Regions from separate parts of the Halobacillus sp. AWM4_238 genome, predicted to be linked through region 2. Evidence: riboswitches for the same ligand, from Rfam matches in the RefSeq annotation. Region 2 holds a riboswitch; the other holds the start of a gene.

Region 1 (3,414 bases), 140 kb from region 2:
GAGGACTTTCTTTCCCATCTCTCCTAGTAAAATAGCTAAACTTGCGCCGGCTACACGCGCACCGACGATGATGACATCGTAATGATGATTCATGGTTGCTCACACCTTTATGTATCTTTTACCTCCATCATAACTGTAGCCCAACAAAAACTCTAGAACCTCTATGTTAAAGATAAGCTCCTGTTTGTGGAAGACTCAGTTTCGAGATGTTCCCGGGGCTCGTTGCCTGGTTGAGCGTCAGGGGTGGTTGGGAAGCAACTCGCTTTCCTGTGGGGGAGTGGCGAGCTTCCTCGGGCTACCGCCCTGCGGGATCTCGCCGATCTCCTTTCTCCCACGGGAGTCTCGCAGCTTCCCAACCACCCCATTCGATCATGTATGAAACGAACACCTATACCAAGAAGGAGCTACCTTCCACCATCACTAACTAAAGTAAGAAAGCGCTCTATAACAAGAGGTTATGAGCAATATCCATACGATAGAGATATGCTTTATAGCTTCCAATACGTACAATAAGCGCCTAATTCTGAAAGTGGTTTCGAGACACTTATATGGCAGAGGGGCGGAGGGGAATGGCGAGACTCCTATCTTAAGTGTGGAGGCGCCTCGATCAGCGGCGTATGGACTGGACTGAGGTGGCGGAGATAAAAGAAACACGAAGAACGGAGTGATTCGATGTTGACTTATCGTACAGAAGCGAGGGAAGTCTCACTAGCCGCTAGGCGCCGGAACCGGATATCTACGAGGAAAAAAGTGCAGGGTGAGACCCCACAGGACGCAGTCCGAGGAGGCTCACCGCGCTCCCGCGGAAAGCGAGTCATTCCCCGCAGCCCCTACCCACTCAACAAAAGTCTCGAAATCGAGTCTTCAAGAATCCTGCCATTTACTTTAATAACTGATTAATCGGTGCATATAAAAAAACTCCCGCGATGGGGAGTTTTTTTATTAGTACGTGCGCTCTTCTTCAACTTCGTGGTTTTGATCCAGGATCTGAAGTTTGCTCGGTTTGTTTTCTTTTGCAATTTCTTCCGCTTTGGTAACGGCGGTATCACGCTCGTCATAAAGGTCTGTCGGAGCAATATCCTCGATTTTAACAAACCATCCGGTCACATCTTTATTAGGTACAACACTATATTGTTTCATCATCTTCACTCCTATCTCATAGACTTAATAAACCATTTCCCACGCAAAGGAGGATTCAAACGTACCGATATTGTTTGACAATGATAAAGGACGGCTTTATAATTTCAAACAAGTCAGAAAATTTAATGATGAAAACTCTTATCGAGAGCGGCAGAGGGACTAGGCCCTACGACGCCCAGCAACCTTCAAGGTTATTCCTTGAAAAGGTGCTACATCCTACAGGTCACATGACCTGAAAGATAAGGGGAGGTATGAGATACATAAAGCCCTCTTCTTATTACAGAAGAGGGCTTTTCATTTTCCCTCTTTTTTCAAAGTGGATGTCCTAGAAAAAATCAGAGGAGGAATTTTCCCATGAGTTTACCATTCCATACGTTCGGCCCTGAAACGAATTTACTTCACGGTGGTCAAGACCCTGACCCCGCTACAGGTTCTCGTGCTGTACCGATTTATCAGACGACTTCTTATGTTTTCAATGACACAGAGCATGCACAAAATCTCTTTGCACTTGCGGAACCTGGCAACATCTATACACGTATCGGAAACCCGACCGTCGATGTATTTGAAAAACGTATCGCCCTTCTTGAAGACGGTGCTGCGGCTGTGGCGACCGCATCAGGCATGTCTGCCATTACGATGGCCATTCTGAATGTCGCTCAATCCGGGGATGATATTGTGACTTCGACGAACCTTTATGGAGGGACGTACAATTTGTTTGTCCACACCCTCCCTCGCTATGGAATCAATGTCCATTTCGTAGAAGGGGATGATCCAGAAGCTTTTGACAAGGCTATCACTCCTAATACAAAAGCGATTTTTGCAGAAACCATCGGAAACCCGAGTTTAAATGTACTGGACATCGAAGCGGTCGCAGATGTCGCTCACGATCACCACATCCCTTTAATCATCGACAATACATTCGCTACCCCGTATGTATGTAGACCTATCGACTGGGGAGCAGACATCGTTGTCCACTCTGCCACTAAATGGATTGGTGGCCACGGAACCGCCATTGGTGGTGTTGTTGTTGATAGTGGACGTTTCAACTGGAACCATGACAAATTCCCAGGGTTCACAGATCCTGATGAAAGTTACAATGGCATCCGTTTCGGTATTGATGTAGGCCCTGCCGCTTTCGCCATAAAACTTCGTGTGCAGCTGCTCCGAGACATTGGGGCATGTCTCAGCCCACAAAACGCTTTCTTACTTTTACAAGGATTGGAAACGTTACACTTACGAGTTCAAACCCATGCGGATCAAGCTTTAGAAATTGCTGAGTATTTAAACCAACATGATGGGGTTGAATGGGTCAATTATCCAGGATTGAAAGACCACCCCACTTATTCATTAGCCAAAAAATACTTCCACTACGGCCATGGATCGATTGTTGTCTTCGGAATTAAAGGGGGACGCGAAGCCGGACGCAAACTAATTGATCAAAGCACCATCTGGTCTCATGTGGCCAATGTCGGCGACGCCAAATCGTTAATCATTCACCCAGCTTCCACGACTCACCAACAATTAAACGACGAAAACTTGACTAAGTCTGGTGTCACTGAAGAACTTGTCCGCTTATCTGTCGGTTTAGAATCCGTAGAAGATTTGATCCAGGATTTAGACAACGCCATTTTCCATGCTACTGGACAACGGAAACCATACGGGAAAACCAAACATGTGGCAGAGCCCGTTTTATCTTCATCCTTAGACCGTTCGGATGGGGACTTGAGAAAGAGAGTGATCGGGATTGTTGGCCAAAGCGCACTTCTTCAGGAGCAGAACAAATTAGAGCGGTTAGGGTATCAAGTTCTCGCCTTCTCTCACCTTGAGGATCTTCAAAAAGAAAAGAATATCAACTGGGATATTGTCTATGTTGAAGAAGCGGATGATGATGTCTTGAACTTAGCGAAGGATATAAAGCCAACCTTGCTGTGGATACGCAAACCAAGCGCGCACGAAGATGAAGCCATTATTTCAGGGGTCAGCCTTTATGACGCTGTTGTGAATATCCGGTCTGGGAAAGATCTTTCCACCTCCCTCGTATCGGTATAAAGAAAGAAAGGAGAATGAAAAGCATGTCATTAAAAAACCCCGCCAGCCACCCGCGAACCAATCAATCGATATCAATCGGAGCTTTTACCTTCGAGTCTGGTGACAAGCTTTCGAACGTTGAACTTGCTTACGAAAGATACGGGCCGACAGATGCTCCCGTTATCCTCGTATGCCACGCTTTAACAGGCAACCAGCTCGCTGTCGGTTCAAGGGAGGAACGTGGCT
Region 2 (3,414 bases):
ATTTCCAATCGTTTGTGTGATTTGCACAATGAGTACAAGCAATAATACGGTGGCAATCATAATGTCCGTTTCAAAACGTTGATACCCATAAGAGATAGCAAGATCCCCAAGTCCTCCCCCGCCGACAAATCCAGCCATGGCGGAAGCGCCGACAAGGCCAATGGTTGCAATCGTCAAATTAAGAACGATGGAGCTTAACGCTTCAGGTATGTAAACACGACGAATAATCTGCCACGGGGTTGCACCCATTGCTTCAGCCGCCTCGATCACGCCTGGCTTCACTTCAAGTAAACTACTTTCTACTAACCTAGCAATATAAGGGGCTGAGAAAATAACCAACGGTACAACGGCTGCTGCTGTACCTATAGACGAACCAACAATTAACCTCGTAAATGGCAAAATGGCCACGAGCAGAATGATGAAAGGAATGGAACGGAAAAAGTTAACGACCGAGCTGAAGGAACCGAAAAGCGTTTTGTTTTCTAACAAACCTCCCTGCCTCGTAACGACTAGGATGATCCCTAACGGTAAACCGATTAAAGTAGCTGCCAATAATGAGATTCCAACCATCAAAATGGTTTGATACGTCGCCTCCCAAATTCTTGGCCAAAATTCCATTAAGTTAACCTGCATGGGAAGTCACCTCCTGTACAGATACTCTTTGTTGAATATGGTTAATCACTCGTAAGATTTCTTGGTCCGGCCCCTGAAGTTCCACAACGAGATGACCGAACGGTATTCCTTGAAGCTCCGTAATTTGTCCAAACAGTACGTTAACTTCCACATCAAATCTTTTAGACACTTGAGATAGAACGGGTTCTCCGGCACTTTCATCAACAAAAGTCACACGATAAATATGCCTTGAAGAACCCCTTTCCTCGATTCCATTTAGTATTGAAGCGGGGATGTCATTTTCCATCACGGTCTTCACAAAGTTTTTCGTGGTTGGATGTTGAGGACTGGAAAACAAATCAAAGATCGATCCTTTTTCAATAACCCGTCCACTTTCCATTACAGCAATGCGGTCACACACTTCACGGACCACATTCATTTCATGTGTAATCATCAAAATCGTTATGCCATATTCATCGCGTACCTTCCGCAATAGCTTCAGAATTGACTTCGTCGTTTCAGGATCAAGGGCTGATGTTGCTTCATCACAAAGCAAAATTTCAGGAGAAGTTGCTAAAGCTCTGGCGATTCCCACCCTTTGCTTCTGCCCTCCGGATAACTCTTCCGGATACTGTTTCGCTTTATCGGACAATCCGACAAATTCGAGAATTTCTGCTACTCTTCGATCGATTTCTTTTTTCGGTGTCCCTGATAAAGAAAGTGGGAAAGCCACATTATGGTGAACCGTCTTTGATTCAAGCAAGTTAAAATGTTGAAAGATCATCCCAATCCGCTTCCTTACTTGTCTTAAGTCTGGTTTTGAAAGCTGCGTCAAATCCTCACCATTGACCAGCACCCTTCCCTCTGTGGGGCGTTCGAGTAAATTGACCAAACGGATCAGGGTACTCTTACCAGCTCCACTAAAGCCGATCACACCAAAAATTTCTCCCTTATGTACAGTCAAGTCCACTTGATCCACAGCACGCAAGTCGCTCCCATTGTGCTGATAAACCTTCGAAACATCTTCGAATTGAATCATTCTGTCCCTCCTAGACGCAAAAAGAGCCCCTCTTCTAAAAAATAAGAAGAGGGGCTCTCAATATGTATGAGATACCGTCTCTTCTCATCTTTCACATGCATCCGCACATGCTGGAGTTGGCACAGTTTCTGATCGTTTCGACGGATCAGTTCCGCTGCCGAGGTTTCGTAGGGCCAGTCCCTCCACCTCTCTAGATAAGAAGAAAAGTCATTTGCTTTTTTATTGATGTTGCCAATCATAATACAGCAAAAAAGCTTTGTCAATTTAATTCACTAAACTTTCCGAATTTTTCATAGTAGGACTACGCTATTTCTTCCCTATAGTTATTAAGCAATATGGCAGGATTCTTTAAGACTCGATTTCGAGATGTTTTTTTGAGTGGATGGGGGCTGCGGGGAATAGCTCGCTTTCCGCGGGAGCGCGGTGAGCCTCCTATGGGACGTGTGGGACAGGTGGGACCCCGGAAGGCGTAGCCTGAGGAGGCTCACCGCCCGCCCCATGGAAAGCGAACAGTTTCCCGGAGCCCCTAAACTCACCCAAACATATCGAAACGGAGTCTTACACAAACGGGAGATTTAGTGAAATATAATTATTTGAGAGATTACCCTAATACCTTAATGGGTATAGATAAGGAGAACTAATTACCAAGGAGGTATTTCATGTTTCACTATACGGTGGAAACGGACAAAGGGATGTATGAAGCGATTGAGAGTCTTGAGGCTAATCTCAAAGAAGCAAAGTTCGGGGTGTTATGGACCTTTGACATCAAAGATAAGCTTCATGAAAAAGGATTGGAATTTGAAAAAGAATTTAAAGTCTTGGAAGTTTGTAACCCTGTAGAAGCGCAACGCGTGTTAAATGAAAACGTATTGGCTGGTTATTTCCTCCCTTGTAAAATGGTTATCTATGTAGAAGGAAACAAAACAAAAATCGGTATGCCTAAGCCGACTTCTCTTACTCAAATGGTTGAGGATGAAAACATTCAAGAGATGGCAAGTGACATTGAAGAACGTTTGAAGGTTTGTATGGATCAAAGTGTATAACCAAATGAAAGAGCTGCTATTTTAGCGGCTCTTTTCTTTTAAATCTCATTATCAAAAAATATCAATGTTCAATAGGAGGTAAAGACTCTGCTTTTTTTCCTTTTAATGAAAAGTAAAACTCACCCTGGCTGGTAAGCGCACCATAAAACACCTCCGAGACATCATGGGTACCCAGCTTGGTACGTAACCAATCCATGTCCCGACCTGCGCGAGCTAAAAGATCTTGTTGCATTTGTCCATCCAGAATAAGGGGGATGTCATAACCCCCACCCCTATATGGGAACCCCATATCTTCTCGGGTTACGGCTTCTTTGGCATTTTTCAGTTTAATGGACAGTTGGCCGTTCGGTTCAATGATGCCAAGTTCAACATTATTGATTTCAAATACATTTTGCTCTCTGAGCATGTGTGTAATATTATCAAGAGAATATTGAATGCGGGAGATGTTCTCTTCAATCATTTCCCCCTCGAAAATAACGATCGTCGGCTCAAAAGTCAGGAGTTTCCCTACTTTCCTGTTTCGTAATTTTAACGTTACGATGAATTTTTGTAAGAGAGCAATGAAAACAATAGCCGTCACGGTATGTACATGATCAATCTTAGGGTCAGCAATATCCGCCCCTACAACAGAACCAAGAACAAGCACTACCAAAAAGTCGAATACAGGTAATTCTCCAATTGATCTTTTTCCCATAAATAACCCTACTCCCAGGAGTAATG

What was found. Region 2 has a riboswitch for S-adenosylmethionine ahead of ACXACN_RS13965 (methionine ABC transporter ATP-binding protein). Riboswitches for the same ligand answer to the same signal wherever they lie in the genome.
Region 1: another riboswitch for S-adenosylmethionine. It lies ahead of ACXACN_RS13330 (O-acetylhomoserine aminocarboxypropyltransferase/cysteine synthase family protein); the one in region 2 lies ahead of ACXACN_RS13965 (methionine ABC transporter ATP-binding protein).

What each region holds. Positions count from the first base shown of each region.
Region 1 is NZ_JBSWSY010000002.1:2,657,265-2,660,678, forward strand. It holds gene ACXACN_RS13320 (NAD(P)/FAD-dependent oxidoreductase) at 1-93, opposite strand, end outside; gene ACXACN_RS13325 (DUF2188 domain-containing protein) at 943-1,143, opposite strand; SAM riboswitch class I at 1,276-1,386, shown strand; gene ACXACN_RS13330 (O-acetylhomoserine aminocarboxypropyltransferase/cysteine synthase family protein) at 1,495-3,189, shown strand; gene metX (homoserine O-acetyltransferase MetX) at 3,213-3,414, shown strand, end outside.
Region 2 is NZ_JBSWSY010000002.1:2,801,448-2,804,861, forward strand. It holds gene ACXACN_RS13960 (methionine ABC transporter permease) at 1-633, opposite strand, end outside; gene ACXACN_RS13965 (methionine ABC transporter ATP-binding protein) at 623-1,651, opposite strand; SAM riboswitch class I at 1,733-1,852, opposite strand; gene ACXACN_RS13970 (DUF302 domain-containing protein) at 2,311-2,694, shown strand; gene ACXACN_RS13975 (DUF421 domain-containing protein) at 2,756-3,414, opposite strand, start outside.